2 regions of the Paenibacillus sp. D9 genome follow, and region 1 is predicted to be linked to the other one. Evidence: predicted binding sites of a transcription regulator. Region 1 holds the regulator's gene; the other holds the start of a gene.
The links. The regulator CtsR, encoded in region 1, represses protease genes until heat stress. The targets are predictions, from matches to a motif close to ATGGTCAATAAAGGTCAAACA.
Positions count from the first base shown of each region.

Region 2: the regulator CtsR is predicted to act here: its motif matches at 7,646-7,666, upstream of clpP (ATP-dependent Clp endopeptidase proteolytic subunit ClpP).

Region 1 is NZ_JZEJ01000001.1:4,343,146-4,357,674, forward strand. It holds rRNA gene VE23_RS19430 (23S ribosomal RNA) at 1-57, shown strand, start outside; rRNA gene rrf (5S ribosomal RNA) at 231-347, shown strand; gene VE23_RS19440 (GNAT family N-acetyltransferase) at 599-1,774, shown strand; gene VE23_RS19445 (CtsR family transcriptional regulator) at 2,104-2,568, shown strand; gene VE23_RS19450 (UvrB/UvrC motif-containing protein) at 2,596-3,111, shown strand; gene VE23_RS19455 (protein arginine kinase) at 3,185-4,270, shown strand; gene clpC (ATP-dependent protease ATP-binding subunit ClpC) at 4,267-6,732, shown strand; gene VE23_RS19465 (antibiotic biosynthesis monooxygenase) at 6,973-7,467, shown strand; gene VE23_RS26665 (hypothetical protein) at 7,530-7,706, opposite strand; gene VE23_RS26670 (hypothetical protein) at 8,145-8,306, opposite strand; gene VE23_RS19470 (sensor histidine kinase) at 8,391-9,539, opposite strand; gene VE23_RS19475 (response regulator transcription factor) at 9,702-10,406, opposite strand; gene radA (DNA repair protein RadA) at 10,602-11,978, shown strand; gene disA (DNA integrity scanning diadenylate cyclase DisA) at 11,996-13,072, shown strand; gene pssA (CDP-diacylglycerol--serine O-phosphatidyltransferase) at 13,181-13,924, shown strand; gene VE23_RS19495 (hypothetical protein) at 14,159-14,529, opposite strand, start outside.
Region 2 is NZ_JZEJ01000001.1:4,011,557-4,026,085, reverse strand. It holds gene eno (phosphopyruvate hydratase) at 1-757, opposite strand, end outside; gene gpmI (2,3-bisphosphoglycerate-independent phosphoglycerate mutase) at 1,092-2,630, opposite strand; gene tpiA (triose-phosphate isomerase) at 2,632-3,387, opposite strand; gene VE23_RS18105 (phosphoglycerate kinase) at 3,668-4,849, opposite strand; gene gap (type I glyceraldehyde-3-phosphate dehydrogenase) at 4,962-5,966, opposite strand; gene VE23_RS18095 (sugar-binding transcriptional regulator) at 6,132-7,157, opposite strand; tRNA gene VE23_RS18090 (tRNA-Arg) at 7,388-7,462, shown strand; gene clpP (ATP-dependent Clp endopeptidase proteolytic subunit ClpP) at 7,752-8,333, shown strand; gene VE23_RS18080 (SIMPL domain-containing protein) at 8,396-9,187, opposite strand; gene VE23_RS18075 (HPr family phosphocarrier protein) at 10,255-10,524, opposite strand; gene whiA (DNA-binding protein WhiA) at 10,660-11,592, opposite strand; gene VE23_RS18065 (gluconeogenesis factor YvcK family protein) at 11,597-12,583, opposite strand; gene rapZ (RNase adapter RapZ) at 12,596-13,477, opposite strand; gene VE23_RS18055 (ROK family glucokinase) at 13,551-14,501, opposite strand.

The DNA.
Region 1 (14,529 bases):
TGGAAGCGCAGCAATGCGTGCAGCTGACGAATACTAATCGGTCGAGGGCTTATCCTATGGATCAAGCCTGACGGGATATCGTCGCAAGACGATGAACGTTGGCGAGACATGGCGAGATGAATCTCAGTACGATTCGCTAGCCATGTAAGAAGCACGAATGGACTCAGCATCCAACATATTGATTCGATCCAGTTTTCAAGGCGCAAGCCAGGTCTTGAATAAGCGTAACGTTTGGTGGCGATGGCGGAAGGGAACCACGCGTACCCATCCCGAACACGACCGTTAAGCCTTCCAGCGCCGATGGTACTTGGACCGCAGGGTCCTGGGAGAGTAGGACGTCGCCAAGCACAGAGAGAAGCCTGATCCGCGAGCAATCGCCGATCAGGCTTTTTTTGATGTTTTTTCTCCATCTTCATCAAAGAGACATGCCTGCATGGATAGCAGAAAACCAAATGAACCTTAAAAACGTGTAAAGTTAAGGGGGGAAATCGTTTGCGGCGTTGAAAATCCGCCCCATTAAAAAGGATACAAGTGGGAAATAAATACAATATGTGTCATAATACATCTATACCTAACATCTTGGGGAAGCGGGTGCAGGATGAAGATCAGAACATTGAAGCCGGAAGAATTCGACGAGCATATGAAGCTGAGCCAATACGCCTTTCAAATCGAGCTTTCCGCAGAGGAGCTGGAGCAGGCCAGAGCAAGAGCCAGGTGCGAGGAAGTTATCGTCGGTGTCGAGCAGGAACGGATCGTCTCCCAGGTCAGAATCATTCCCCTCGAGGTGAACTGGAACGGCATCGTGCTGAAGATGGGAGGCATCTCTTCGGTCGCAAGCTGGCCGGAATCGAGGCGCTCCGGGCATGTGGGCAAGCTGCTCCGTCATGCGATGGAGGAAATGAAAGCGAACGGCCAATCCATATCGATGCTGGCGCCGTTTTCGATCGGCTTTTACCGCAAATACGGCTGGGAGCTGTTCATCGACCGGGTCAAGTACACCTTGGCGACGGACAAGCTGCCTCAACGAATGCAAAACAACGGCAAAGTCGAGCGGATTCAAGTCCGCGATCATGCCGAACTTCTGGGCATCCTTTATCAGACCTATTCGGAGAGCTTCAATGGCACGCTGGCCCGAACTGCGGATTGGTGGGAGCATTCGGTCTTCAAGCGGAAGAAAGGGGATGCGGTGCTGTACCGGTCCCAGAACGGCACGCCGGAAGGGTATGCCCTTTACAAGGTGAAGGAGAGGCGTCTCGACATTCATGAGCTCGTCTATCTTACGGAAGAAGCGAGGGTGGGGCTTTGGAATTTCTTCAGCAATCATGATTCCATGATCGATTCCGCCGTGCTCCATACCTACTCGGGAGATCCGCTGCCTTATCAGCTTAACGATCCGCGCATCGAACAGAGCATCCATCCTTATTTCATGGTTCGCATCGTCGATGTCCAATCGCTCGTCAAGCAGCTTTCGTTCCAGCCTGGAGTCCGCGATCAATTCGTCCTCCAGATTCATGACGAGGATGCATCCTGGAATGACGGATTGTGGATGCTTGACATCACGGAAGAGGGCAAGGGCAGCCTTTCCCGGTATCAGGATGGAACCTCCTCCAAGCGTTTGGATCTCTCCATCGGAACTTTGGCTGCTCTTCTCATCGGATACAAGCGCGCCAGGGATCTGCAGCAGATGGATCATATCTCGGGTCCGCGCTCGGAGGCCGTCCGGCTGGGCAGCCGTATCCCTGAGGCGATGACGAATTTCATGGACTTCTTCTAACCGTGTATAAAGCGGGCCGTCTTATCCCAAGCTGGTAACACAGCAGGGAGAGGCGGCTTTTTTCGTCTGGATGGCAGCAGCGGAAGTTTCCTTGACCTTTTCTTAAAAAGGAGTATAATCAAGATATAAGTCAAAGAAAGTCAAAGTCAGTTGAGTCTGATCCCGCCTTATGCAAGGCGAAGATCCTTTTCTTCCGGTCCCCGTTCGCGGGTCGTAATTTGCGCCGATGAGGGAATGCTACAGGGACGCATCCGGCCTTTGGCTGTTTGGCTTCTACCCGCAATTCAAGAAAAATCCTGAAGGTGCCCCGGCATAGGGAGGTGGGTGATATGCGAAACATTTCCGATGCATTGGAGCAGCATTTGAAGCAGCTGCTTCAGGACAGTCCCGAAGGTGCGGTGGAAATACAGCGCAACGAATTGGCGGACAGCTTCTCCTGCGTACCGTCGCAGATCAATTATGTCATCAGTACCCGTTTCACGCTTGAGAAGGGATACCTCGTGGAGAGCAAGCGAGGGGGAGGAGGCTACATCCGGATCCAACGGATCGAGCTGCCTGCGCTCAAAGCCATCCACGGCCATATTCATCATACGATCGGCAATCAAGTCGATCAAAGCGCCGCCGAAGGACTTATTTACCAGTTGGAGGAAGCCTTGTTCATTTCCAAGCGAGAAGGCAGCCTGCTCCGGGCGGCTGTATGCCGGGAGTCGATCGCGATCAAGCTGCCGCAGCGCGACGAGCTTCGAGCCAGGCTGCTGAAGGCGATGCTCATCTCGCTTCTGGGTAAGCAATAGAGAAGGACCGGTGAGGAGGGACGCGGCATGCTTTGTCAGGAATGCGGCAAAAGGCCGGCAACGCTTCATTTTACCAAGATCGTAAACGGAGAAAAAACGGAATTCCATATTTGCGAAGCCTGCGCCCGCGAAAGGGGCGAAGGCATTCCGGGAGCTCCGAACGGCTTTTCCATCCACAGCCTGCTGTCGGGGCTTATGGATTTCGAGCCTGCGGGAAGCTTGGCTGGGACGAAGCAGGCGGTGCCGCGCTGCGAGGAGTGCGGACTCACGTATTCGCAGTTCTCCAAGCTCGGAAGATTCGGCTGCAGCTCCTGCTACAAGCACTTCGGGGAAAGGCTCGATCCTCTGTTGAAGAGAGTGCACGGGAACACGGTCCATGTCGGAAAGATTCCCCGCCGCTCGGGCGGAAGGATTCAGACACAGAGGGAAATCGACAGGCTGAGGCAGGAAATGAAGAGCTCGATCCAGAAAGAAGAGTTCGAAGCCGCCGCCAAGCTCAGGGACAAAATCCGCGAGCTGGAGAAGCAGATCAAGGAAGCCTGATCGTTGGAAGCATCCAGATAGACATCATAAGCGCAGCTTCCGCAAGGCGGCTGCACGGTAGGGAGGGATTGGATTGGCAGCCAACCGGTTTGCCCAGACGGCGCTGAGCGAGTGGATGAAGGGAGACGGACCCGATTCGGATATCGTCTTCAGCAGCCGCGTAAGAATCGCCCGCAACCTGCACAATTATCCCTTTCCGATTCTGGCCACCAGCCAGCAGTCCGCGGAAGTGATGAGCAAGCTTGCTTCCGTGGCGCAGGAAGGAAAGCTGGAGCCGATCGGCCCGTTCGAGACGATCGTTCTTTCGGATCTCAGCGAGCTGGAGCGCAGGGTGCTGGTGGAGAAGCATCTGATCAGTCCCGCGCTGGCGAACGAAGCCCGTGCGGGAGCGGTCGTCATGAGCGAGAACGAATCCGTCAGCATTATGATTAACGAAGAGGATCATTTGCGCATTCAATGTTTATATCCCGGTTTCCAGGTCCAGGAGGCATGGAAGCTTGCCAGCAAAATCGACGACATTTATGAGGAAGCAGTCGACTATGCTTTTGATGAGAGACGCGGATTTCTGACCAGCTGCCCCACCAACGTGGGAACCGGCATCCGCGCATCCGTCATGATGCATCTGCCGGCGCTCGTGCTCACGCATCAGATCAACCGGATCCTGTCCGCCATTACCCAAGTGGGTCTGGCTGTGAGGGGGCTGTACGGCGAGGGAAGCGAGGCGCTCGGCAATCTGTTCCAGATTTCCAACCAGATCACGCTGGGACAGTCGGAGGATGAAATCATCGACAATCTGCATGGAGTCGTGAGGCAGATCATCGAGCATGAAAAAGCGGCCCGCGAGCGTCTTCAGGCGGAATCGCGCCTGCGGCTCGAGGATCGGGTGATGAGATCTTACGGCATCCTGTCTCATGCGGCGATCATGGACTCCAAGGAATCGGCCCAGAGACTGTCGGATGTCCGTCTTGGCATCGACCTGGGCATGATTCGGGAAGTTTCCCCGCAGGTTATGAATGAGTTGATGGTAATGACCCAGCCTGGCTTCCTGCAGCAGGCATTCGAGGAAAAATTGAATACGGAGCAGCGCGATGCAAGGCGCGCGGAGCTGATCCGCAGCCGGCTGCTCCCTGTAACCCATGATGGAGGTGCTTACGAATGATGTTTGGACGATTTACGGAACGTGCGCAGAAGGTGCTTGCTCTCGCCCAGGAAGAGGCGGTGCGGCTTGGACATAACAATATCGGCACGGAGCATATTCTGCTCGGCCTCATTCGGGAAGGCGAAGGCATCGCGGCCAAAGCTCTGATCGCGCTCGGCCTGGGACTCGAGAAAATACAGGACGAGGTGGAATCGCTCATCGGCCGCGGCCAAGAGCAGCCCAGCAACATCGCCTACACGCCCCGTGCGAAGAAGGTCATCGAGCTGTCCATGGACGAAGCCCGCAAGCTGGGGCACACGTACGTCGGCACGGAGCATATTCTGCTCGGCCTTATCCGCGAAGGCGAAGGCGTGGCCGCCCGCGTGCTGAACAACCTCGGCATCAGCCTGAACAAGGCGCGGCAGCAAGTGCTGCAGCTGCTCGGCAGCAGCGAGGCGGTATCGAGCAACCACGGAGCGCCGGCCAACGTCAGCACGCCGACCTTGGACGGCCTGGCACGCGACCTGACCGCTTCCGCCCGTGAGAACAATTTGGATCCGGTCATCGGCCGCAGCAAGGAGATCGAGCGCGTCATCCAGGTTCTCAGCCGCCGGACGAAGAACAATCCGGTGCTGATCGGCGAGCCTGGCGTCGGCAAGACGGCGATCGCCGAAGGTCTGGCGCAGAAGATCATCGCCAACGAAATTCCCGAGACGCTTCGCGACAAGCGCGTCATGACGCTGGACATGGGCTCTGTCGTGGCAGGCACCAAGTATCGCGGCGAATTCGAGGACCGGCTCAAGAAAATCATGGATGAGATCCGCCAAGCGGGCAATATCATCCTGTTCATCGACGAGCTGCACACGTTGATCGGCGCAGGCGGCGCTGAAGGCGCCATCGACGCCTCCAACATCCTGAAGCCGGCTCTCGCACGCGGCGAGCTGCAGTGCATCGGCGCGACTACTCTCGACGAGTACCGCAAGTACATCGAGAAGGATGCCGCCCTCGAGCGCCGCTTCCAGCCGATCACGGTGGATCAGCCTACCCCGGACGAAGCGATTCAGATCCTGCATGGACTTCGCGATCGTTACGAAGCCCATCACCGCGTGAAAATCACGGATGAATCCATTGTGGCGGCAGTCAAGCTGTCCGACCGGTACATCACCGACCGCTTCCTGCCGGACAAAGCGATCGACCTGATCGACGAAGCCAGCTCCAAGGTCCGCCTGCATACCTATACGATCCCGCCGGATCTGAAGCAGATGGAGGGACGCCTCGACGAGGTGCGCAAGGAGAAGGATGCGGCCGTTCAGAGCCAGGAATTCGAGAAGGCCGCGGCGCTCCGCGACACGGAGCAGAAAATCCGCGAAGAGCTCGACACGACGAAGAACACGTGGAAAGAAAAGCAGGGACGCACGGATTCCGAAGTAACGCCGGAGGACATCGCTCAGGTCGTCGCCAACTGGACGGGTATCCCGGTCAGCAAGCTGGCTGAGGAAGAAACCGAGCGCTTGCTGAAGATGGAAGAGATTCTGCACAGCCGCCTCATCGGCCAGGAGGATGCCGTCAAGGCCGTCTCCCGCGCCGTTCGCCGCTCCCGTGCCGGACTCAAGGATCCGAAGCGTCCGATCGGCTCCTTCATTTTCCTCGGACCTACCGGCGTCGGCAAAACCGAGCTGGCCCGCGCTCTGGCCGAGGCGATGTTCGGTGACGAGAATGCGGTCATCCGCATCGACATGTCGGAATATATGGAGAAACATTCCACTTCCCGCCTCGTTGGCGCTCCTCCGGGATACGTCGGCTATGAGGAAGGCGGCCAGCTGACCGAGAAGGTCCGCCGCAAGCCTTACTCCGTCGTGCTGCTGGACGAAATCGAGAAGGCGCATCCGGAAGTGTTCAATATTCTGCTGCAGGTTCTGGAGGACGGCCGCCTGACCGATTCCAAAGGCCGTGTAGTCGATTTCCGGAATACGCTGATCATCATGACCTCCAACGTCGGCGCCGATCAGATCAAGCGCAACTCGACGCTCGGATTTACGGCCCAGCATGATGCCGGACGCGAGTTCAACCAGATGAAGGAAAAAGTGATGGGCGAGCTGAAAAAGAGCTTCCGTCCCGAATTCCTGAACCGGATCGACGAGTCCATCGTGTTCCACTCCCTCGCAGAGGAGCATATCGCCCGCATCGTGACGCTGATGTCCGACGAGCTGCGCAAGCGGCTTCGCGAGCAGGAAGTCGACTTCGACCTCACGGACAGAGCGAAAACGTTTCTCGCCAAGGAAGGCTTCGATCCTGCCTACGGCGCGCGTCCGCTGCGCCGTGCGATCCAGAAGCATATCGAGGACCGGTTGTCCGAAGAGCTGCTGATGGGCAATATCAAGAAAGGCGATATGCTGGTGATCGACGAGGAGAACGGCGGCCTGACCGTCAAGCCTCATCCGGAACAGCATAAAGCCGAGCAGGAAGAAACGGCAGCGAAGTAAGCAGCGGCCATCTTCCGCAATTGCAGGGCTGCTTATGCCGGAAATCCTTCCTAACGCACTGCGGAAAAGCCCCTTTTCCTTTTGGGAAGAAGGGCTTTTTTTGCGGCTCGGGTTCAGAAGGGCAATAAGTCTTCACAGCGGAATCGGAAACCGAGGGGCAGGCGTCCGTTTGTACCCGGCTTCCAAGGCTGTTAAACTGAGAAGATAGCGTTCCCATTTCTCGCAAGGAGGCGAAAGGATATGATCGTCGTAACGAACACGATTCAGATTAAGTCGGGCTTTGGAGAACAGGTGGCGGAAAGGTTTAAAAATCCGAAAGGCGTCCATACGATGCCGGGCTTCGCGGGCATGGAGCTGCTGCTCGACCGCAAGGAGGAATCGGACGAGCTGAAGGTCGTGACGCATTGGACGGACAAGGCCAGCTTCGACAACTGGGTGAACAGCGATTCGTTCAAGCAGGCGCATGCGCGGCGGGCTCCTGAGGGAGCGGAGAACGCAGCTCCGGCCGGAGGAGCGCAGCCGATGGGCGGTACGGCGGCAGACGGGACTCCGGCATCAGGGCATGCGGCGTCAGCAGCGTCGGGGCATCCTGCTGGAGCCGGCGGCCATGACGGCAGCGGCGCTCCGGAAGCGGGGCATGGAGCCGCAACGGCAAGCGCGCCGAATCCAAAGGATCTGATGCTTGGCTCCAAGCTGAGCATTCATGAGGTTCTGTTCCGTCTGGGAGCGGAATAGTAAAAAAGCAGTCTCCTCTATGTGGAGGAGACTGCTTTTTTGTTGTTCGCCGCAGTCCGTCATCAGCCGTGGCCCAGCGGCAGGAAGGGCAGAAGGAACAAGCCGAGTATGCTTCCGCTGACAGTAATCCAGAGCAGCGCGTAGCGGTTTCGAAGCACTCCCTTGCGGACACAGTGCATGACGAGGCCGACGAAGAGCAAGGCGATGGCGATCAGGGCGAGTCTCAGCAGATCGGGCATGGGATGTCCCTCCTTGGGATCATGGAAATGAGTTCGCATGACGAGCTTGTACGGGCTCTAATCCGTTGTATATAGGCTTAGCATCGGCCATTGAATCGCAGGTTATACGTAGAGGCGGCTGGTTCTAGGAAGCGGAGAAGAGGACGAAGCCTGGCGTGCGCAGTGTTTTTTTGAATCATGCAACGGTCATATTTCTATCTTATTTAAGCTTCTATCGATCGGTGCAGGAGCTTATTTCTCTATTTTTATTTATTGCCGCAGGTTGAATTTAGGAAGTAATAAATTGAAATGAAATAGAACGATTCAACTTTATAGTTGTATATGTTCAACCTAAAGGATGAAACCGCAAAAAAGATAGGAATAATTGAATTCCCACCTTAAATTAGCGACGAATTATGAAATGGTTAAGGACTGAACGGCCGTACAGCCAGGGCGCGATCAGTGGCCTTTCATGAAGGAAGGGCCCAAAATGACGGCGAGCTGGGCGAGAGCGACAGCGCTCCAGAGAAGCGCTTGGCGAAGCGGGACTTTGCGGTTTTTCCATTGGAAGGCTGCTCCCGCGGACAATGTCAGAACGACAGCGAACAAGAAGGTCCTCATGCATTCCATCCCCTTTGCACAGGTAATGAAACCAGTATAGAGGCCGGTTCTTAACATCGGGCCGACGGTGATCTTAACTTATTCTTAATCGCCCGCTCCGGCTTCTGCCGGTTGGGCGTCTGAGCCGCAAGGAAGAGGAAGGCGGACGATGAATTCGGTCTTGCGCCTGGAGCTGGTTGCGGACGCCGTTCCTCCATGCAGATCCAGTATGCTCTTGACGATGGCAAGCCCGATGCCGCTGCCGCCTGTCGCCTTGGAGCGGGAGGCGTCGACTCGGTAGAAGCGCTCGAACAGCCGCGGGAGCTGGTCCTGCGAAATCGGCTCGCCATAGTTGCGGAAGATGATTTCCGCAGCAGGCTCAAGCTCGTCCCTGCGCAGAAGGATGTCCAGCGCCCCTCCGTCTGCCCCATAACGAATCGCATTGCTGATCAGATTCTCGAAGACGCGGAGCAGCAGCTCCGGATCCGCTTCCACGATGAGGGGGCCGTCTGCGGGATGGACGCGGCAGGCCATGTCGGCTTCCTCCAGCGCCGGCATGAATTCTTCGGCAAGCTGCCCGAGAAAGGGGTTGAGATCGACGGTTTCGCGCTGGAGCGGAAAACCGCTGCTGGTGACGCGGGTATATTCGAACAGATCGTCGATCAGCTTGCGCAGCACGAGAGATTTTTCATAGGCGATATGGACATACTGCCGCATCTCGACCTCGTCGCGGTAACGGTCGTCCTCGATATATTCCAGAAACCCCAGCACCGAGGTGAGCGGGGTGCGAAGATCATGGGACACGCCGGTAATGAGGTCGTCCTTGGCTTGCACGGCAGCCCGCTCCTCTTCCTGGGCGAGCTGCAGCCTGCGGGCCATTTCGTTGACGCTGCGCGCAACGACCCCGAGCTCATCGCTGCTGCTCTCGTCGATGCGGTGGGACAGATCTCCTGCCGAGATCGCCTGCAGGGCGCTCGTCAGGGTGTCGAAGCGCTTGATGATGCCCCTGGACAAGGAAAAGAACAAGAAGATGAACAGCAGCAGTCCGAAGATGACCCGAACCGGGCCGGAGCCGATTCCATTGATGGTGTAGGCAAGCGCCTTCGTCAGGAAAAAGGATTTGGACGGATTGAACCGGATAAGCTGCTCCGCCAAGTAATTGCCCAGCAAAAGAAGGACTCCCATGCCGAGCAGGCTGGCGGCGAAGCTGAGGATGAATTTCCATAGAAAGGTTTGAAAGATGCGGCTGGCCAAAGATGTGCCTCCCTCATAAACGACGTCGTTCTGCGGCTTGGCGAGTTGAATGTGGACGATGAGCCGGCGGCCGGGACATGCCGGACCCCGACATGAGCATCGGCATCATGACAATGCGTCCGGGTATTGGAGCTCCAACGTATCGATGCTCCCGCTCCCTCTCTACAGCTTCTCCATTTTGTAGCCGACGCCCCATACGGTCTTGATGTACCTGGGATGCCTCGGATCGGCTTCGATCTTCTCCCTCAGCTTGCGGATATGGACCATGACGGTATTTCCCGCTTCAAAAAAAGTTTCCTGCCAAATCATCTCGTACAGCTGCTCGATGCTGTACACCCGGCCGGGATTGCGTCCGAGCAGCTCCAGGATGGAGAATTCTCGGGGCGTAAGCCGCACCTCATGGCCCTCGACCGTCACTTCCCGCGTCGCGGAGTTGAAGGTGACGCCGTCGATCGTGACGGCATCCGGCGAGGCGGCGTCGCCGGCGGCGGCTCCATAGATGCCGTATCGTCGCAGCTGGCTTTTGATCCGGGCGAGCAGCTCCAGAGGGCTGAACGGCTTGGACACATAATCGTCGGCCCCGACGCTGAGGCCGTGGATTTTATCGATCTCCTCGCTTTTGGCGGACAGGAAGATGATCGGCATCTGCCGGATTTCCCGAATCGCCATGCAGGTGTCGATTCCGTTCATGCCGGGCATCATGACATCGAGCACGACGAGATCCACTTTTTCCTTCCGGATGATGTCCAGAGCCTCTCCGCCGCTTGCAGCGGTCAGAAGACGGAACCTTTCCTGCTTGAGGTACAGCCCCATCAGCTTGACGATTTCGGGCTCGTCATCGACGAGCAGCACCGTTTCTTCGTTCATGGCCCACCGCTTCCTCTCTCTCTTTTCTGTCAGTATAACGGAAAAGATCTTATCTTTTTCTTAGATTCCCGGACATCGTCGAGAAAGGAGCGCAAGCGGCTCCTTCTCGAAAGAATGTTCGCATGATTTTCTTTTGTTGCGGCCTCTGAAATGGTAAACTTTGAAGGTACGTCATATCCGTAAAAGGAGCCTTCGATGGCCAAACTAAAAGTGAAATTCGCCTGTACGGAATGCGGAACGGAATCGCCCAAATGGCTGGGAAAATGCCCCGGCTGCGGCGCCTGGAACACGATGGTGGAGGAAAAGGAGACGGTGGTCAAAACCGCCGGCGTCGGATTATCCTCTCCAATGGCCCGCGGGACGAAAGAAAAGCCGCGTTCCATCATAGACATAGATACCGGGCATGAGCCCCGCATCGAAAGCAGCATCGGGGAGCTGAACCGGGTGCTGGGCGGCGGGGTCGTGCCCGGCTCCCTCATACTCGTCGGCGGCGACCCCGGCATCGGCAAGTCGACGCTGCTGCTGCAGACCTCCCATGCATTGTCGGCCGCCGGACTCAAGGTGCTCTATATATCGGGCGAGGAATCCGTTCGCCAGACCAAGCTCCGCGCCGATCGCCTCGGCGCGCTCAGCGCGTCGCTGTTCGTGCTCTGCGAGACGAACATGGAGCATATCAATGAGGCCATCGATACCGTCCAGCCGGATTTTCTCGTCATCGACTCGATTCAGACCGTCTATGATCCCAGCGTCCAGTCCGCACCGGGCAGCGTCGCCCAGGTGAGGGAATGCACGGCCCACTTCATGCGCGTCTCCAAGCTGGGCGGCATCGCGACCGTGCTGGTCGGACATGTCACCAAGGAGGGGGCGATCGCCGGCCCGAGGCTGCTGGAGCATATGGTGGACTGCGTCCTTTACTTCGAGGGGGAGCGCCATCATTCCTACCGCCTGCTTCGCGCCGTCAAAAACCGCTTCGGCTCCACCAACGAGATCGGCATCTTCGAGATGGGCGAGAGCGGGCTGCGCGAAGTCGCGAACCCGTCGGAGCTGTTCCTGTCGGAGCGGCCTTTGGGCGTCTCCGGCTCCACTGTCGTGGCCAGCATGGAGGGCACGAGGCCTGTGCTCGTCGAGCTCCAGGCGCTGGTCGCGCCTACGCATTTCCCGTCGCCGCGCCGGACGTCCACCGGCTACGACCACAACCGGATGGCGCTGATCATCGCCGTGCTCGAAAAAAGAATCGGGCTGTTCCTGCAGACGCAGGATGCATACCTGAACGCCGCCGGTGGAGTGCGCCTTGACGAGCCCGCTGTCGATCTGGCCGCCGCCGTCGCGCTTGCCTCCAGCTTCAAGGATGCGCCGACGCGTCCATTCGACGTCGTCTTCGGCGAGGTGGGGCTTACCGGCGAGGTGCGGGCTGTCTCCCGAGCCGAGCAGCGGGTCAAGGAAGCCCAGAAGCTGGGCTTCAAGCGGGTCATCATGCCCGAGAAAAGCCTCAAGGGCTGGAAGCCGCCGGACGATATAACGATTGTCGGCGTGAATACCGTATCCGAAGCATTGCGCGCGGCGCTGGAATAGGGGGTTCGCTGGAAATCATGAAAGAGAACAGAGAGATCGAAATTACGAATCAGCTGCTGCAGCTGGTCGCGCCGGGCACCGCTTTCCGCGAAGGGCTGGACAATGTACTGCGGGCGAAGACAGGCGCGCTGCTCGTCGTCGGCTACAGTCCCGAGGTCATGGAGGTCGTGGACGGCGGGTTTTCCATCAATTGCGACTTTTCCCCGAACTATCTGTACGAGCTGGCCAAGATGGACGGGGCCATCATCCTGAGCGAGGATCTCAAGAAGATTCTGTATGCGAATACGCAGCTGATTCCGGACCCGTCGATTTCGTCGATCGAGACCGGGATCAGGCACCGCACCGCGGAGCGGGTGGCCAAGCAGACGGGCAAGCTGGTGGTATCAATTTCGCAGAGGCGTAATATCATCACCCTGTATATGGGTAATCTAAGGTATTCCCTGAAGGACATGGGCGTTATTCTTACGAAGGCGAATCAGGCGATTCAGACGCTGGAGAAATACAAGGCGGTGCTGAGGCAGTCGTTCACGAATCTGTCGGCGCTTGAATTCGAGGAATTGGTGACGCTGCAGGAGGTCGCGCATGTCATCCACCGGGTGGAGATGGTGCTCCGGATCAAAATGGAAATCAAGCGGTACGTCAACGAGCTCGGCACCGAAGGCCGTCTGATCAGCATGCAGATGGAAGAGCTCATCGGAGGCGTGGAGGAGGATGCTTGGTTCCTGCTCAAGGATTATGCCCGCGACAACAGCGACGAGAAAATCCGGGACATCCGGACCGGGCTCAAAAAGCTCAGCAACGACGAGCTGATGGACGCGCCTCATGTCATTCGGCTGCTCGGCTATCCGCAAGGAGCGACGATCGCAGATGAGGCCGTCCATCCGCGCGGCTACCGCCAGATGTACCGGATTCCGCGGCTTCCGCTCATCATCATGAACAATCTGATCGAGAAATTCGGAAATCTGCCCAATATCGTCATGGCGACGATCGGCGAATTGGATGAAGTGGACGGAATCGGCGAGGTGCGCGCCCGGGCGATCAAGGAAGGATTGCGCCGGATTCAAGATCAAATGTTCATTGACAGACAAATCTGATTCCCCTAGAATGGGGGAATGCCGACAGGAGGGCTTGGATGATGGTGGAATTTTTTCCACCGATGTCCATGATATCCCAAGGCATAGTAGAGATGAGGTGGAAATGAAGTGTTTGCAAAATCATTGCCGAGTCTTTTTACCATAGGCAACCTGTTCCTGGGGATCGTCGCCATCATTATGGTGTTCAATGAGAAGCCTGAAGTCGCCGCCATGATGGTCATCATCGCCATGCTTCTGGACGGGGTCGACGGCCGCGTCGCCCGCGCGCTAAATGTTCAAAGCGAATTCGGCAAGGAGCTCGATTCCTTGTCCGATATCATATCGTTCGGTGTCGCCCCTGCTTTCATCATGTATGTCGTCGCATTCCAGGATCTCAGCTCGCAGCCGGCCGCCTGGATCGTGACCGCGATCTTCCCGATCTGCGGCGCGCTCCGGCTTGCCCGGTTCAACGTCATCTCCGGCATTCCGGGCTACTTCGTCGGCCTGCCGATTCCGGCAGCAGGAGGCGTTCTGGCTACGCTGGCTTTGTTCTACACGGATATCCAGCCCTGGGTGCTGATGGCGAGCACGCTCGTTCTCGCGCTGCTGATGGTCAGCACGGTGAAGTACCCGAACTTCAAGAAGATTGGACTGCCGAAGGGCGCGATCTGGAGCATTCCGATCGTTGTCGTCATTGCGGTCGTGCTCGGCGTCGCTTTCCCGAACCAGATCTCCAAGATCATCTTTGTGCCGCTGCTGCTCTATGCGCTGTACGGCCTAAAAAAAAACGTTAATGTCCAGGGACGCCTGCGCCGCCGCAGATCCCGCCGTTCCGAAGGCGAAGAAGAGAACGTCCGCAAGCGGAGCGTCTAGCGTCGTCCTGCCGCTGGCATGGATCGGTTCCTGCGATGCAGCAGCCACTTCCTGACCCGGTGCCGAATTTCGGTGCCGGGTTTGTTGGTTGTTTATGGAGCTTCTATCCTGCCTGGGATGAGGCTCGCCGATTGCCGGCCACAGCCTTTCTCGTTGAAGAGAGCAACTAAAAAGCAGTCCGTCCTCCATTGGAGGATGGACTGCTTTTTTCAATGTCCGGATAGGAATTCCGGTTCAGGTCAAATTGAAAATGCCGAGCGTGGAGCATTTATCGGATTCGGCGGACAGAACCTCGCCGAGATCGATTTCCAGCAGATTGCAAAGCGCGGACATGTAGAACAGGTGGCGTCCCAGCTCGTTTTTCAGCACATCACGGCAGTTCTCGCACACATGGCCGTCCATGTGTGTGCCCAGAAGCTGCTTGGCGCTCTCAAGCTCGGGATCGTCCGAATAAGGCTGCTTGCTGGCCTGGATTTCAATACAGCCGCATTCGGTCACGGCTTTCGTGACAGCGCGGTTGACAGCTGCACCCGTCTGTCCGAACTTGGACAGGACATCGAGCATGCTCCGGTGACGCAGGAGCAATTCCGATACTTGCTGCTGAA
Region 2 (14,529 bases), 330 kb from region 1:
TGCCGTCTTTGTAGAACTCGGTGGAAGCAACGTCCATGCCGAGGAAAACGTCGACGCCCGGCTTGTAGCCCGCACGCTCGATAGCGGAGATGATCGTCGTGATCGCCTCTTCGTTGGAGCCGAGGTTAGGGGCGAAGCCGCCTTCGTCGCCTACAGCCGTGTTCAGGCCTTTGTCCTTGAGGACGGACTTCAGGTTGTGGAAGATTTCAGCGCCGATGCGCAGAGCTTCCTTGAAGCTCTCGGCGCCGACAGGCAGAACCATGAACTCCTGCACGTCGACGTTGTTGTCGGCATGCTCGCCGCCGTTGATGATGTTCATCATCGGAACCGGCAGCACTTTGGCGTTGAATCCGCCCAGGTACGTGTAGAGCGGAACGTCCAGAGCGTCGGCGGCAGCGCGTGCTACAGCCATGGACACGGCCAGGATCGCGTTCGCGCCCAGCTTGCCTTTGTTGTGGGTGCCGTCGAGCTCGATCATCTTGCGGTCGATCAGCACTTGATCGAGAGCGTCGAGACCGATGATTTCCGGAGCGATCAGCGTGTTTACATTTTCAACGGCTTTCAGAACGCCTTTGCCGAGGTAGCGGCCTTTGTCGCCGTCGCGAAGCTCTACAGCCTCGTAAGCGCCGGTGGATGCGCCGGATGGTACGATGGCGCGGCCCTTGCCGCCGGATTCCAGGGATACTTCCACTTCAACCGTAGGGTTGCCGCGGGAGTCGAGCACTTCGCGTGCGTATACGTCAACGATGATAGACATAATGTTTGAACACTCCTTATCGTATGTGGGGTTGCAGACAGATCCGCCTGCTTGGCTGGCACTGAGAACAGTATACCAGCCACAGCGCTTCGGGACGAGTTTCCGCCTTTGATTTTTGGCAAAAGGAGGCCGGAGAGGCCCCGCTCCTGAGCTCCATTCGGCAACAGACATCTTGGCGGCTTGGCGCATGGGAAGTCTCTATGCCCAGTTGATCAGGCTGTCGCCGATTTTTTCCTTTTGGCCGCCCGGAGGCTTGCCGCAGCCGACGGCGGCCTACGCCTTGTTGATCAGGCTTTGGCCGGTCATCGCCCTGAGGCTTGCCGCAGTTGACGGCCTACGCCTTGTTGATCAGGCTTTGGCCGGTCATTTCAACCGGCTGCGGCAGCTCGAGCAGGTCGAGCAGCGTCGGCGCGATATCGGCCAGAATGCCGTTCTCGCGAAGCGTGACGCCCTGCTTGGTGACGATCAGCGGCACCGGGTTGGTCGTATGCGCCGTGAACGGGCGTCCGTCCGGTCCGATGACCATGTCCGCGTTGCCGTGGTCGGCGGTGATGAGCACGACGCCGCCTTTGGCGAGCACGGCGTCGACGACGCGGCCCATGCATTCATCCGTCGCTTCGACCGCCTTGATCGTCGGCTCCAGCATGCCGGAGTGGCCGACCATGTCAGGGTTCGCGAAGTTCAGGATGATCGCGTCATGCTTGTCGGAGTTGATCTCGCGCACGGCGGCGTCCGCCACCTCGTAAGCGCTCATCTCCGGCTGCAGATCGTAGGTCGCGACCTTAGGGGAGTTGATCAGGACGCGGGTTTCGCCCGGCAGCTCCTGGTCGCGTCCGCCGCTGAAGAAGAACGTCACATGCGGATATTTCTCCGTCTCGGCGATCCGCAGCTGTGTTTTGCCCTGCTGCACGAGCACCTCGCCGAACGTGTTGTCGAGGTTTTTCGGCTTGTAGGCGACGAAGCCGCCGACCGACTCGCTGAACAGCGTCAGGCAGACGAAATACAGATCCTTCGGAGCCTTGTCGCCGCGGTCGAAGCCGCGGAAGTCCTCGTTCGTGAACACCTGGGACAGCTGAATGGCCCGGTCCGGGCGGAAGTTGAAGAACACGACCGCGTCCTCGGATTCCACCAGCGAGACCGGCGAGCCGTCACCTTCCGTGATGACCGTCGGCATGACGAATTCGTCCATGACCGATTTCTCGTACGATTCCCGCACGGCGCGGATCGGATCGGTGTATTTCGGACCGTCTCCGTACACCATGGCGCGGTAGGACTTCTCCACGCGCTCCCAGCGCTTGTCGCGGTCCATCGCATAGTAGCGGCCTTGCACAGTCGCGATGCGGCCGATGCCAAGCTCCTCGATCTTTGCCTGCAGCTCGGTCAGATAGCCGACTGCGCTGTCCGGAGCGACGTCGCGTCCGTCGAGGAAGGCATGGATGTAGACCTGATCCAGCCCTTCCTTCTTGGCCAGCTCGAGCAGCGCGAACAGATGCTGGATATGGCTGTGCACGCCGCCGTCGCTTAGCAGGCCGTACAGATGCAGCTTCTTGCCGTTCAGCTTGGCATGGCGCACGGCGCCGAGCAGCGTATCGTTGTCGAAGAACTCGCCGTCGCGGATCGACTTCGTGATCCGGGTGAGGTCCTGATAGACGATGCGTCCCGCGCCGATGTTCAGATGGCCGACCTCGGAGTTGCCCATCTGGCCTTCGGGAAGGCCGACGGCTTCGCCGCAGGCGGTTAGCGTCGTATGGGGGAACTGGGCCATGAAGCGGTCGTAGTTCGGCTTATTGGCCTGAGCGACCGCGTTGCCCACGACATCATTGCGGAGGCCGAAGCCGTCCATGATGATCAGTGCGACCGGTTTGGGAGCCATGTTACTTCGCCCCCTCGACCAGAGCGATGTAGGAAGTCGGTTCCAGACTTGCGCCGCCCACGAGGGCGCCGTCGATGTTCGCCTGGCCCATGTATTCCTTCACGTTGGCCGGCTTCACGCTGCCGCCGTACTGGATGCGTACCGCGTCCGCCGTCGCTTGGTCGTACAGTCCGGCAACGACTTCACGGATGTAGGCGATGACATCCTCGGCGTCTTCAGCCGTGGAGGATTTGCCGGTGCCGATCGCCCAGATCGGCTCGTAGGCGATGACGACTTCGGCAGCCTGCTCGGCGGACAGGCCTTGGAACGCGCCTTGCGTCTGCACTTTGCAGACGTTTTTCGTGTCGCCGGCTTCGCGCTCTTCGAGCTTTTCGCCGACGCAGACGATCGGGGTCAGGCCGTGCTTGAACGCGGCCGCGACTTTCTTGTTCACGATCTCGTCCGTCTCGCCGAAGTACGCGCGGCGCTCGGAGTGGCCGACAATGACGTATTTCACGCCGAGATCGGCCAGCATGAGACCGGAGATTTCGCCGGTGAACGCGCCGTTGTCTTCAAAATGAAGGTTTTGCGCGCCGATGGCGATTTTCGTTCCTTTGGCCGCCTCGACGAGGGCCGGCAGCGTCGTGTACGGAGCGCAGATGACGCTCTCGACGCCGTCAACCTCGGCTCCGCCCTTCACTTCGCTGAAGAAGGATACGGCCTCGGATACCGTTTTGAACATTTTCCAGTTGCCTGCGATGATTGGAGTTCTTGCCATGGATATCATTCCTCTCCTGAAAACTGGGCTGCGCATCCGGAAACGAGGCTGCACATGCAGAAGACCGTTCCGATCGCTGCTCAAGCCGGAATTCTTTTTCATCCACCCGTCTAAAGGGGAGAATTCCGTCTTCAAATGCGACCGCTTATCCCGCTTCCATAATCGTCGAATGACGTCGACGTGAAGTTGCGGGACAAGCTTCTCCATGGCCATTCTGCCTGCTTCGCCTGCCGGATTTCGCCAGCCTTTTTCCCCTCGCTCCGCTCGGGAGAAAGAGATGTTACTTATCGTTAAGGGCGACTACGCCCGGAAGAACCTTGCCTTCCATGAACTCCAGGGAAGCGCCGCCGCCCGTGGAGATATGGTCCATCTTGTCGGCCAGATGGAATTTCTCGGCTGCCGCAGCGGAATCGCCGCCGCCGATGACCGTGTAGCCTTCCGTCTCGGCGCAAGCTTGCGCAACGGCGCGGGTGCCGTGCGAGAACGGCTCGATCTCGAATACGCCCATCGGGCCGTTCCAGACGACCAGCTTGGATTCCTTGATGACTTTGGCATACAGCTCGCGGGTTTTCGGCCCGATGTCGATGCCTTCCCAGTCGGCAGGAATGCCGTCCACGTCGACGATCTTCGTGTTGGCGTCCTTGCTGAAGTCGTCGGATACGACGATATCGACCGGAATCAGGAAGTTTTTGCCGAGCTTCTTGGCTTTCTCGATGAATTCGAGAGCAAGGTCAAGCTTGGAGTTGTCCACGAGGGATTGTCCGATTTCATGGCCTTGAGCCTTGAAGAACGTGTAGGACAGGCCGCCGCCGATGAGGATGTTGTCGGCGATCTCGATCATCTTGTTGATGACGTCGATTTTGTCCTTGACCTTGGAACCGCCGACGATAGCCGTGAACGGACGCTCCGGATTGTTCAGCGCCTTGCCCAGCACGTCCAGCTCCTTCTCCATCAGAAGGCCGGATACGGCCGGAAGCAGGTGGGCGATGCCTTCCGTGGAAGCATGGGCGCGGTGAGCGGCGCCGAAGGCGTCATTCACGAACAGGTCGGCCAGCGAAGCAAGCTGCTTCGCGAATTCCGGATCGTTCTTCTCCTCGCCGGGGTTGAAGCGGGTGTTTTCGAGCAGCAGCACGTCGCCGTCCTGCAGCGCGGCGGCTTTGGCCTGCGCATCGGGACCGGCGGTATCGTCGGCTTTGGCGACCGGCTTGCCGATCAGCTCGGCCAGGCGCGCAGCGACCGGAGTCAGGCGCAGCTCTTCCTTCACTTCGCCGCCAGGACGGCCGAAGTGCGCGGCCAGAATGACGCGCGCGCCCTTCTCGATCAGGTACTGGATCGTAGGCAGCGTTTCCCGGATCCGGGTGTCATCGGTAATCGATCCATTTTCCATCGGCACGTTGAAATCGACGCGTACGAATACGCGCTTGCCCGCTACTTCCACATCACGAACGCTCTTCTTGTTCACAGCTGCTCGCCCTCCCGGTAGTGATTTCTATGGATAAAACATTGCTAAAGAGGAGAACGATCAATCGTCTCTCCTCTTTAGCTGTGGAATCGTCTATGCGATTAGAAGCTTCTTACAGGCCTTTGGAAGCGATGTAAGCAGCCAGGTCGACGACACGGTTGGAGTAGCCCCACTCGTTGTCGTACCAGGAGATGACTTTGACCATGTTGCCTTCGACAACCATCGTCGACAGGGCGTCGATCGTGGAGGAAGCGGCATTGCCGTTATAGTCGCTCGATACGAGCGGCTCTTCGGAGTAGAACAGGATGCCTTTCATGGAGCCTTCGGAAGCTTCCTTAAGGGCAGCGTTCACTTCTTCAACCGTTACATTCGATTTCACTTCGGCTACGAGATCCGTTACGGAAACGTTTTTCGTAGGAACGCGCATAGCCATGCCGTTCAGCTTGCCTTTGAGCTCAGGCAGAACGAGGGAGACGGCTTTGGCAGCGCCCGTGGAGGAAGGAATGATGTTTTCTGCGGCAGCGCGCGCGCGGCGCAGGTCCTTGTGAGGAACGTCCAGTACGGATTGGTCGTTCGTGTAGGAGTGGATCGTCGTCATCATGCCTTTTACGATGCCGAACTTGTCGTTCAGAACTTTGGCGAAAGGAGCCAGGCAGTTCGTCGTACAAGAAGCGTTGGAGATGACCGTGTGAGCCGAAGCGTCGTATTGATCTTCGTTTACGCCCATGACGATCGTGATGTCTTCGTTCGTAGCCGGAGCGGAGATGATGACTTTTTTCGCTCCGCCTTTCAGGTGAAGCTCGGCTTTTTCTTTAGCCGTGAAGATGCCCGTCGATTCAACGACGATTTCTGCGCCTACGGAGCCCCAAGGCAGGTTTTCCGGGTTGCGCTCGGCAAAGACTTTGATCTCGCGGCCGTTGACGACAAGCGCGCCTTCTTTAGCTTCTACCGTAGCGTCCAGGACGCCGTGGGTGGTGTCATATTTCAGCAGGTGGGCCAGCGTTTTCGTGTCCGTCAGGTCGTTCACAGCGACGATTTGAACCTCGCTGTTGTTCAGTGCTGCGCGGAAGACGTTGCGTCCGATACGGCCAAATCCGTTAATACCAACTTTAACCATGGTTGATATTCCTCCTGTTAAATGAAGTTTGATGATGCATCTATCTCAAAGCAATTCGCATGCCCTGCCCCTGGCAGGCGCAGAGCCCGCGGATTGCCATGAAAACAAGTCTGTTCCCGCGGCGCCTGGAAGGACAAGAACCATTATCGCCTTGCGGCATGGCTCTTATTCCGTCAGCGCCGCGATTTCGAGGGCGGCGGCCTCGTCGGTGACGAGGATGTCCTCGTGGCCGAATCTCAGCACCGCGGAGATGGCCTCCGCCTTGGAGCGGCCGCCGGCCACCCCGATGACGACCTCGGTCGTCATGATGTCCTCCAGGCGGATGCCGGCGGTCTGCATCTTGTGCACGACGTTGCCGCTGCGGTCGAAGTAGTAGCCCCAGGCTTCGGCAAGCGCGCCGTCCGCCTTGAGGGAGTCGACCAGTCCGCTGTCGATCCGTCTGCGCCGGGCCATCACCATGGCGTCTCCGATGCCGTGGATGACGATGCGTGCGCTGCGGATGACCTCGACGATCTCCTTCACTCCGGGCTCCTGCATGAGGCTCGTGTAGGCCTCTTCGCTGAGATGGTCCGGGACGTGAAGCATCCGGTACTGCGCTCCCGTCCGCTTGGCCATCGTCGAGACGATTGTGCTCGCCTGGTATTCCAGGCTCTCTCCGAGCCCGCCTCGCGCCGGCACGAACAGGTTGCTCCGGCGCGGCGAGCTCGAGGCGAGCTGCGAGGCGACGCCCGCAAGCGTCGTTCCTCCGGTAACCGCCACGACATCCCGCTCGCCCAGCACCTGCAGGAGCGCCGCGGCTCCGGCGCGGCCAAGCTCCCGCTTGGCGCTGTCCGACTTCTCGGAATCGCCGGGCACGATGATGACCTTCTGCAAGCCGAACCGCTGCTTGAGCTTCTCCTCCAGGTCGCTGAGCCCGAGCAGCCCTCCGAGCTCGGGCTCCATCTCCTCCAGCAGCCGGCGGCCGGCCGGGCTGATGGACATGCCGGAGGATTTGATCTCCAGCAAGCCCTGCTCCTTGAGGAAGTCGGTCTCGGCTCTCAGAACTCTCTCCGTCATCGACAGGGAGGCGGCGAGCGTCCGGCGGCCGATCATGTCCGAGAGCATGACCTGATGCAGAATCGCATAACGGCGGCGGAGCGTATCGACGAGATCCGGAACGAGCTGACGCTGCAAATCAATAATGCTGCGCATGAGCGCCCCCACTCCACTCGTGCATGGCTGTCATGGGACATTTTTCGTCCCGGCCATTCATTTTACGTCCCACACCATTATTTTACCTCTTTTAGATAACCCCCGCAAGTGAGGAATACCCGATGAAAACGGTTGCCGACACCCAATTTTCGGATTTCTTTTTACGGAAACCTTTAGTGTTGCTTTTTCCTGCCAGCTGTTATACAATCTTAGACGTTACGTTTTTACAAGCGCCCGTGGTCCAATGGATATGACGTAGGCCTCCGGAGCCTGAGATCTAGGTTCGATTCCTAGCGGGCGCGCCAATTTACACCAATGGCTTCATTACATAGAAGGACCGGCATTCGTGCCGGTCCTTTTTTTGCATCCGGAGGAGATCGGACTTAGGATCGGGAAGCCGCCTCGCCGCTCCGGCTGCCGGAAGCGGAAGCTCAGGTTTAGAGAATAAGGAAGCCGGTTAAAATGGGCTATTGAAGGCTGTCCCGACCTCTTTGACCAAATTTGACTTTAAAATCGCAATCCATTAAAATGAGAAAGCAGCACCCCGCATATCCACTATTTATGAAGGTTATAAGGAGGGACTCGCACTTGGACATGAATTTTGTGCCTATGGTCATCGAGCAAAGCAACCGCGGTGAGCGCGCCTATGATATTTATTCCCGGCTGCTCAAGGACCGCATCATCTTCCTCGGCACCGGCGTCAACGATGTGGTGGCCAACTCCATCATCGCCCAAATGCTGTTCCTTGCAGCGGACGATCCGGAGAAGGACATCTCGCTTTATATCAACAGCCCCGGCGGCTCCATTACGGCCGGCATGGCGATCTACGACACGATGCAGTTCATCAAGCCGGATGTCTCCACGATCTGCGTCGGCATGGCGGCTTCCATGGGAGCGTTCCTGCTGACAGCAGGCGCCAAGGGCAAGCGTTACGCGCTGCCGAACAGCGAGGTCATGATTCATCAGCCGCTCGGCGGAGCCGAAGGCCAGGCGAGCGACATCGAGATCCGTGCCCGCCGCATCCTCAAGATGCGCGACAAGCTGAACGCCATCCTGTCCGAGCGTACCGGCCAGCCGCTGGAGCGCATCGAGAAGGATACCGACCGCGACAACTTCATGAGCGCGGAAGAAGCGACGGCTTACGGCCTCGTCGACAAAGTCATCGAGAAGCTGTAAGGTCGGCTGAATGGACGAAAAGAAAAGCAGCCCCCGGATTTGCCGGGGGCTGCTTTCTTTTTCTATTTGAGGGAGAACAATACGGTGATGTCGGAGGTGACGTCGACCTCGCCTGCATCCACGACCGTATTGGCCGAGGAGTCCGACGCTGCCGCCATCTTCATCTGCGCTCTCTCGATGACCGGCTGCACGACCTGGGCGCCGTTCTCCGAGATCGAGACGACCTCGCCGAGCGTGCGGCCCGAAGCCTGGGCCAGCGTCATCGCTTTGACCTTGGCGGCCTCGACCGCCTTCTGCAGCGCCTGCTGCGTGTAGGCGTCTCCTTTTTCCGTGCCGAAGGAAATGTTGTTGATCCGATTGGCGCCGGCTGCTGCCAGACCGTCGACGAGATCGCCGGTCTTATCTATGTTGCGGTAGGAAATCTGGATGTCCTGCACCGCTGTGTATCCGGTCAGCACTTGGCCTTCTTTATCCGTATAGCGGTATTGCGGCTGCACGGAGTAGTTCGTCGTCTTCAAATCCTTTTCCGCGACTCCGAAGGTTCCTGTCAGCGCCTTGCGCACGGCATCGTACTTCTTGGCCGCTCCGGCCTGCGCTTCCTTGGCCGTCTTGGCCGTTACCGATACGCCAGCCGATACATAGGCGATATCCGGCGCGACCGAAACCTTGCCAGTACCCGTTACGGCGACTGTATTCATCACGGCATTCTCCGTTCCCGCGGCAAAAGCCGGCTTGTTGAGCGGCTGACCGCCAAAAGCATTCCACGCCATCAACGATCCTGCTGTGATTCCCGCCGCTAGAAGCAGCACCTTGCTCTTATGCATCAGCCCGCCAGCCGCATTTCGTTTGTCCATTCCCAGCGCCTCCTTAGGTGTTGTCCTCTTGAAACGGCATGCACATGCAAAAGGTTGCATTTACCATCAAGGATTGACGATATTGTTGACTTTGAGACCTGGATAGGGGATTGGAGGACATGCGGGCAAATCTAATGGCCCCTGTCAGTCTTCGATGCTTGGTCGGAAATACGATTCCAAACCAATGACTTCCAGCATGCTTCAATTTATAGCAGCGGTCATACCTATGGCTCCAACTGTTTCGATCCATATCGGACATATGATACCAACCTAATGACTTTCCAGCTTGTTTCAATCCTTATCGAACATACGTTACCAACCCAATGGCTTTCCAGCATGCTTCAATTTATAGCGGACATACGATCCCAACCCTATGGCGCCAACATGTTTCGATCCTTATCGGACATAAGATCCGTTATTTAGATGATTTAAGCCCATTTCGATGATTATCGGACATACGATCCGTTATTCGGGCTCAACCGCGATCATTTTACTCTTTTTCAGGCAAATAACGGATCCTATGTCCTTTAAATTTATTTTAATGACAAAATCGAGTCCAATAGCGGATCCTATGTCCGATAATCCGTGCAATTGTCTCTAAAGCCATTACCACCGGGTCAAATCGAAGCATCAGGAGCATGAAGGGCCTGTTATCCCACTTCACCATGCCATAGGAGATAAAAGCTCAATTTGTGCCGGGAGATGCATTTGCTGGAGGCATTTGCAGTCGCCAATTGCAGTCGGCATTTGCAGTCGGCACTTGTAGTCGGCATTTTGCACTCGCCACTTGCACTCGCCACTTGCAGTCGCCACTTGCAGTCGGCATTTGCAGTCGGCACTTGCTGGAGGCATTTGCAGGAGACACTTGCTGGGGCATTTGCTCGAGGCACTTGCTGGGGGCACTTGCTCGAGGCAATTTCTTGGCTGGAGGCCTTGGCAGTCGACCTTTGCAGGCCTTTGCGCCATAGGCATCCGCGCCGCTGGTTTCAAGCAAATCAAAAAAAGCCCCCTGCGGGAGCTTTCGTGAAGCGCGTCCGAGGCTGCGCATGCAGCGCCCGGAGGCTGATTTATTGGTTCTCGAGCTCTTCCTTGCTCACCAGGGAGACTAAAGCGTTTACAGCCTGCTCTGCATCCGAACCCTCGGCACTGACGTAAACTTCCGTGCCGGAGCTGATCGCAAGGCTCATGATGCCCATGATGGACTTGGCGTTTACTTTCTTCTCGTCCTTTTCCACGAAAATCTCGGAAGAGAACTTGTTCGCTTCCTGCACGAAGAGTGCAGCCGGTCTTGCGTGAAGACCCGTCTTGAGTCTAACGACAACGGGTTGTCTGGTCATGAAATCTATACCCCCTAGTTCATTTTCACTGCTGCAACGGCGCTTCACGCGCTCGGTAACATCATCCGTTTCAGGTATGAGGAAATCTGGCCACGATTGCTACCATTATACCATCGGCCCGTGTAAGTTAAAAGTTCAGCTTCCACGCAATTTTTCGGCCAGCTCGTCGATTTTGCGAAGCCTGTGGTTCACGCCGGACTTGCTGACCGAGCCCTTCAGCATCTCGCCGACTTCCTTGAGGTTCATGTCGGGATGCAGAAGACGGATTTCCGCCACCTCTCGAAGCTTCTCGGGCAGGTTCTCCAGTCCCATCTCCTTCTGCAGCAGACGGATATTGTCGATCTGGCGCACGGCAGCTCCGATCGTCTTGTTGAGGTTGGCCGTCTCGCAGTTGACGATGCGGTTGACGGAGTTCCTCATGTCGCGCATGATGCGGACATCCTCGAATTTGAACAAAGCCTGATGAGCGCCGATGATGTTCAGCAGCTCGATGATCTTCTCGCCTTCCTTGATGTAGAAGATGAATCCTTTCTTGCGCTCGATGCACCGGGCGTTCAGCCCGAATTTGTTGGCCAGCGCCACCAGTGCCCCGCAATGCTCCTCGTACATGCAGGAAATCTCCAAATGATAGGAGGAGCCTTCGGGGTTGTTGACGGAGCCGCCGGCCAGGAAAGCGCCGCGCAGGTAAGCGCGCTTGCAGCAAGGACGTTTGATCATATCCTTATCTATGCCCTGATTGAACATGAATCCTTCGGAAACGATGTTCAGATCCTTGAGAATTTCCTGGACCTTGGCCGGAATCCGGACAATGTAGACATTGTTCTTCTTCAGCCTCATCTTCTTTCGGACAAGCAGCTCGGTATGGACGTCGAATATCTTCTTGATCAGGCTGTAGATCCGGCGCGCGATGGCCGCATTCTCCGTCGAGATGTCGAGGATGACCTTGCGGCTGGCCAAGTGCACCGATCCGTTCATCCGGATCAGAGCGGACAGCTCCGCCCGTTCGCAGCAGGCGTCCTGGTTGTCTACGAGCGTCAGTTCTTTTTTGGTCTGGGCCGCAAAGCTCATCTCTTCACCCCTTTCTTTGCATCCAGCTCTCTACAAGCTGATAGATATGATGGCTCAACCGCACGGCATCATGCCGCAAATAAGTGCGGAACAGCACCAGGCGGTCCGCGATGACCTTGTATCCCCGGCGCGTGACTTCGTCCAGATCGAGCTGGACAGCCTTCGCTCCCATTTCCGCATAGCGGTCCTGGATCTGAGGAGGAATCTCGCCGTCGTTGACGATGACGTAATCGAACAGCTGGTGGCCGATATGGCGGTGCACCGCTTCCAGATGATCGCTCACCGCATAATCGTCCGTCTCGCCCGGCTGGGTCATGACATTGCAGATGAAAATCTTGATCGCATTCGACTGAACGATGCATTCCGCCAGCTTCGGCACGAGCAGATTGGGAATAATGCTCGTGTACAAGCTGCCGGGTCCGATCAGAATCGCATCCGCCTCCTGGATCGCCTGGCACGCTTCCTCGAGCGGCTCCACGTCGGGAGGCTCGATGAACACCCGCTTGATCGGCTGCCCGGCCAGCGGGATATTGGACTCGCCCTCGACGATCGTTCCGTCCTCCAGCTCGGCCTTGAGCACGATCGCCTGATCCGACGCCGGCAGCACCGTGCCGCGAACGGCGAGCACCCGGCTCAGCTCCCTGACCCCGGTCACGAAGTCGCCGGATATATCCGTCATCGCCGCCAGCATGAGATTGCCCAGGCTGTGGCCGGCAAGTCCGGTGCCGCTCGGGAACCGGTATTGAAGCATCTCCGATAAAAGCGGCTCGACATCCGCCAACGCCATGAGCACGTTGCGGATGTCGCCCGGTGGAGGAATTTGAAGCTCGCTGCGAAGGACGCCGGAGCTGCCGCCGTCATCGGCTACGGTAACGATCGCCGTGATGTCGAGCGGCTTCTCCTTGAGGCCGCGGAGCATGACGGACAAGCCGGTGCCGCCGCCGATGACGACGATTTTCGGTAGTGGAGCCTTGGATTTGCTGCTTGCCATATAAGTCCCGCCTTAAGGACGGTCACGTCCGGCATCGCGATGGCTCACCCGGACCGATTCCGTCTCGCTGCTGCCGAGCATGCGCCCGAGATATTCCGAAATGGCGACGGAACGGTGCTTGCCGCCCGTACAGCCGATTCCGATGACAACCTGACTCTTGCCCTCCTTGCGGTACAGGGGGATGAGAAATTGCAGCATGTCGAGAAGCTTGGTAAGAAACATCTGGGTATCCGGCCACTTCATAACATAATCATATACATCCTGCTCCTGTCCGGTGCGCGGACGCAGATGCTCGACGTAATGCGGATTCGGCAGGAAGCGGACGTCATAGATCAGATCGGCGTCGATCGGAATGCCGTACTTGAAGCCGAATGAGGTGACATTCACCGAAAACGGCGCCTGCTTGGCATTCGTGAAGCGCGAAATGATGGACTCCTTGAGCTCGGCCGGCTTCAGCTTGCTCGTGTCGATCGTCTGCGTCGCCGAATTCTTGAGCTCCTCCAGCAGCTGCCTCTCCAGATGGATGCCTTCGAGCGGCAAGCCGTTGGGAGCGAGCGGATGCCGGCGCCGGCTCTCCTTGTAACGGCGTACGAGAACGTCGTCGGTCGCGTCCAGGAACAGAATCTCGTGCTGGAAGGTAAAGTGGTTCTTGATATAATCGAGCGACTCCGACAAAGCCGTGAAAAATTCGCGGCCGCGCAAATCGATGACGAGCGCCACTTTGGCGATTTTGCCGTTGGAGCCGTCGATCAGCTCGGCAAACTTCGGAATGAGCACCGGAGGCAGATTGTCGACGCAAAAGAACCCGAGATCCTCGAGGCTCTGGACTGCAATCGTCTTGCCTGCGCCGGACATGCCCGTAATGATGACCAGCTTGGGCGTATTCGTTTCCATATGCTGTTCCTCCCTAGGGGGGTGCCGGAATAAATCCGCCGATCCAAATCCGGCCCCCGGTTGGCTTCGCCTGCTAGGAGCGGAGAATGAGTCCGGCCGCGCCGACGACGCCTGCATCGTTGCCCAGTGTAGCGGCGACGATCTCCACGCCTTCCTTGGCTTGGTCCTGCGTATATTTGGCGAACACTTCGCGGATCTGATCGAACAGGAAATCGCCGGCCTTGGCGACGCCTCCGCCGATGATGAAGCGCTGCGGATTCAGGGTGACAGCGGTGGCCGCCATCGACCGGCCCAGGTAATAGGCGGCGCGGTTCACGATGCGGGCCGCCACCTCGTCGCCCGCTTTGGCGGCGTCGATGACTTCCTTGGCCATGATGTTGGGCTCGAGAGACAGCGACGTGCGGTCGCCGCGCTCCACGGCATCCTTGGCCATGCGGATGATGCCGGTGGCGGAGGATACCGTCTCCAGGCAGCCGGTTTTGCCGCAAGTGCACTGGATCGCTTCCAGATCGGGCACGATCGACATGTGGCCGAGCTCTCCGGCCATGCCGCCGAAGCCTTCATAGATGCGGCCGTTGATGATGACTCCGCCCCCTACGCCGGTGCCGAGCGTGTAGCAGACGCAGTTCGGAATACCGCGGCCCGCTCCGGCCCAAGCTTCGCCGAGAGCGGCGACATTGGCGTCGTTGTTGACCTTGACGGTCTTGTTCAGCTTCTCTTCAAGCAGCTGCTTGAGAGGCACGTTGCGTATATTCAAATTGTTGGAGAACTTCACGATGCCATTCGGGATGTCCAGGAAACCTGCGATCCCGACGCCGACTCCGCCTACTTGTTCCCAGGCAAAGCCCGCCTCGCCGACGACATGGCGCACGTACGCCACAATGTTGTCCACGATGCGCTCTGCGCCCTGGGAAGCTTCCGTCGGGCCCTCATACGTCCGGAGCAAATCGCCCACCGCGCTGCAAACTCCAACTTTGATGGCGGTGCCGCCGATATCCGCTCCAACGTAGATTGTTTCTGACATGTGTTAGCCACCTCAATTATAAGTTAAC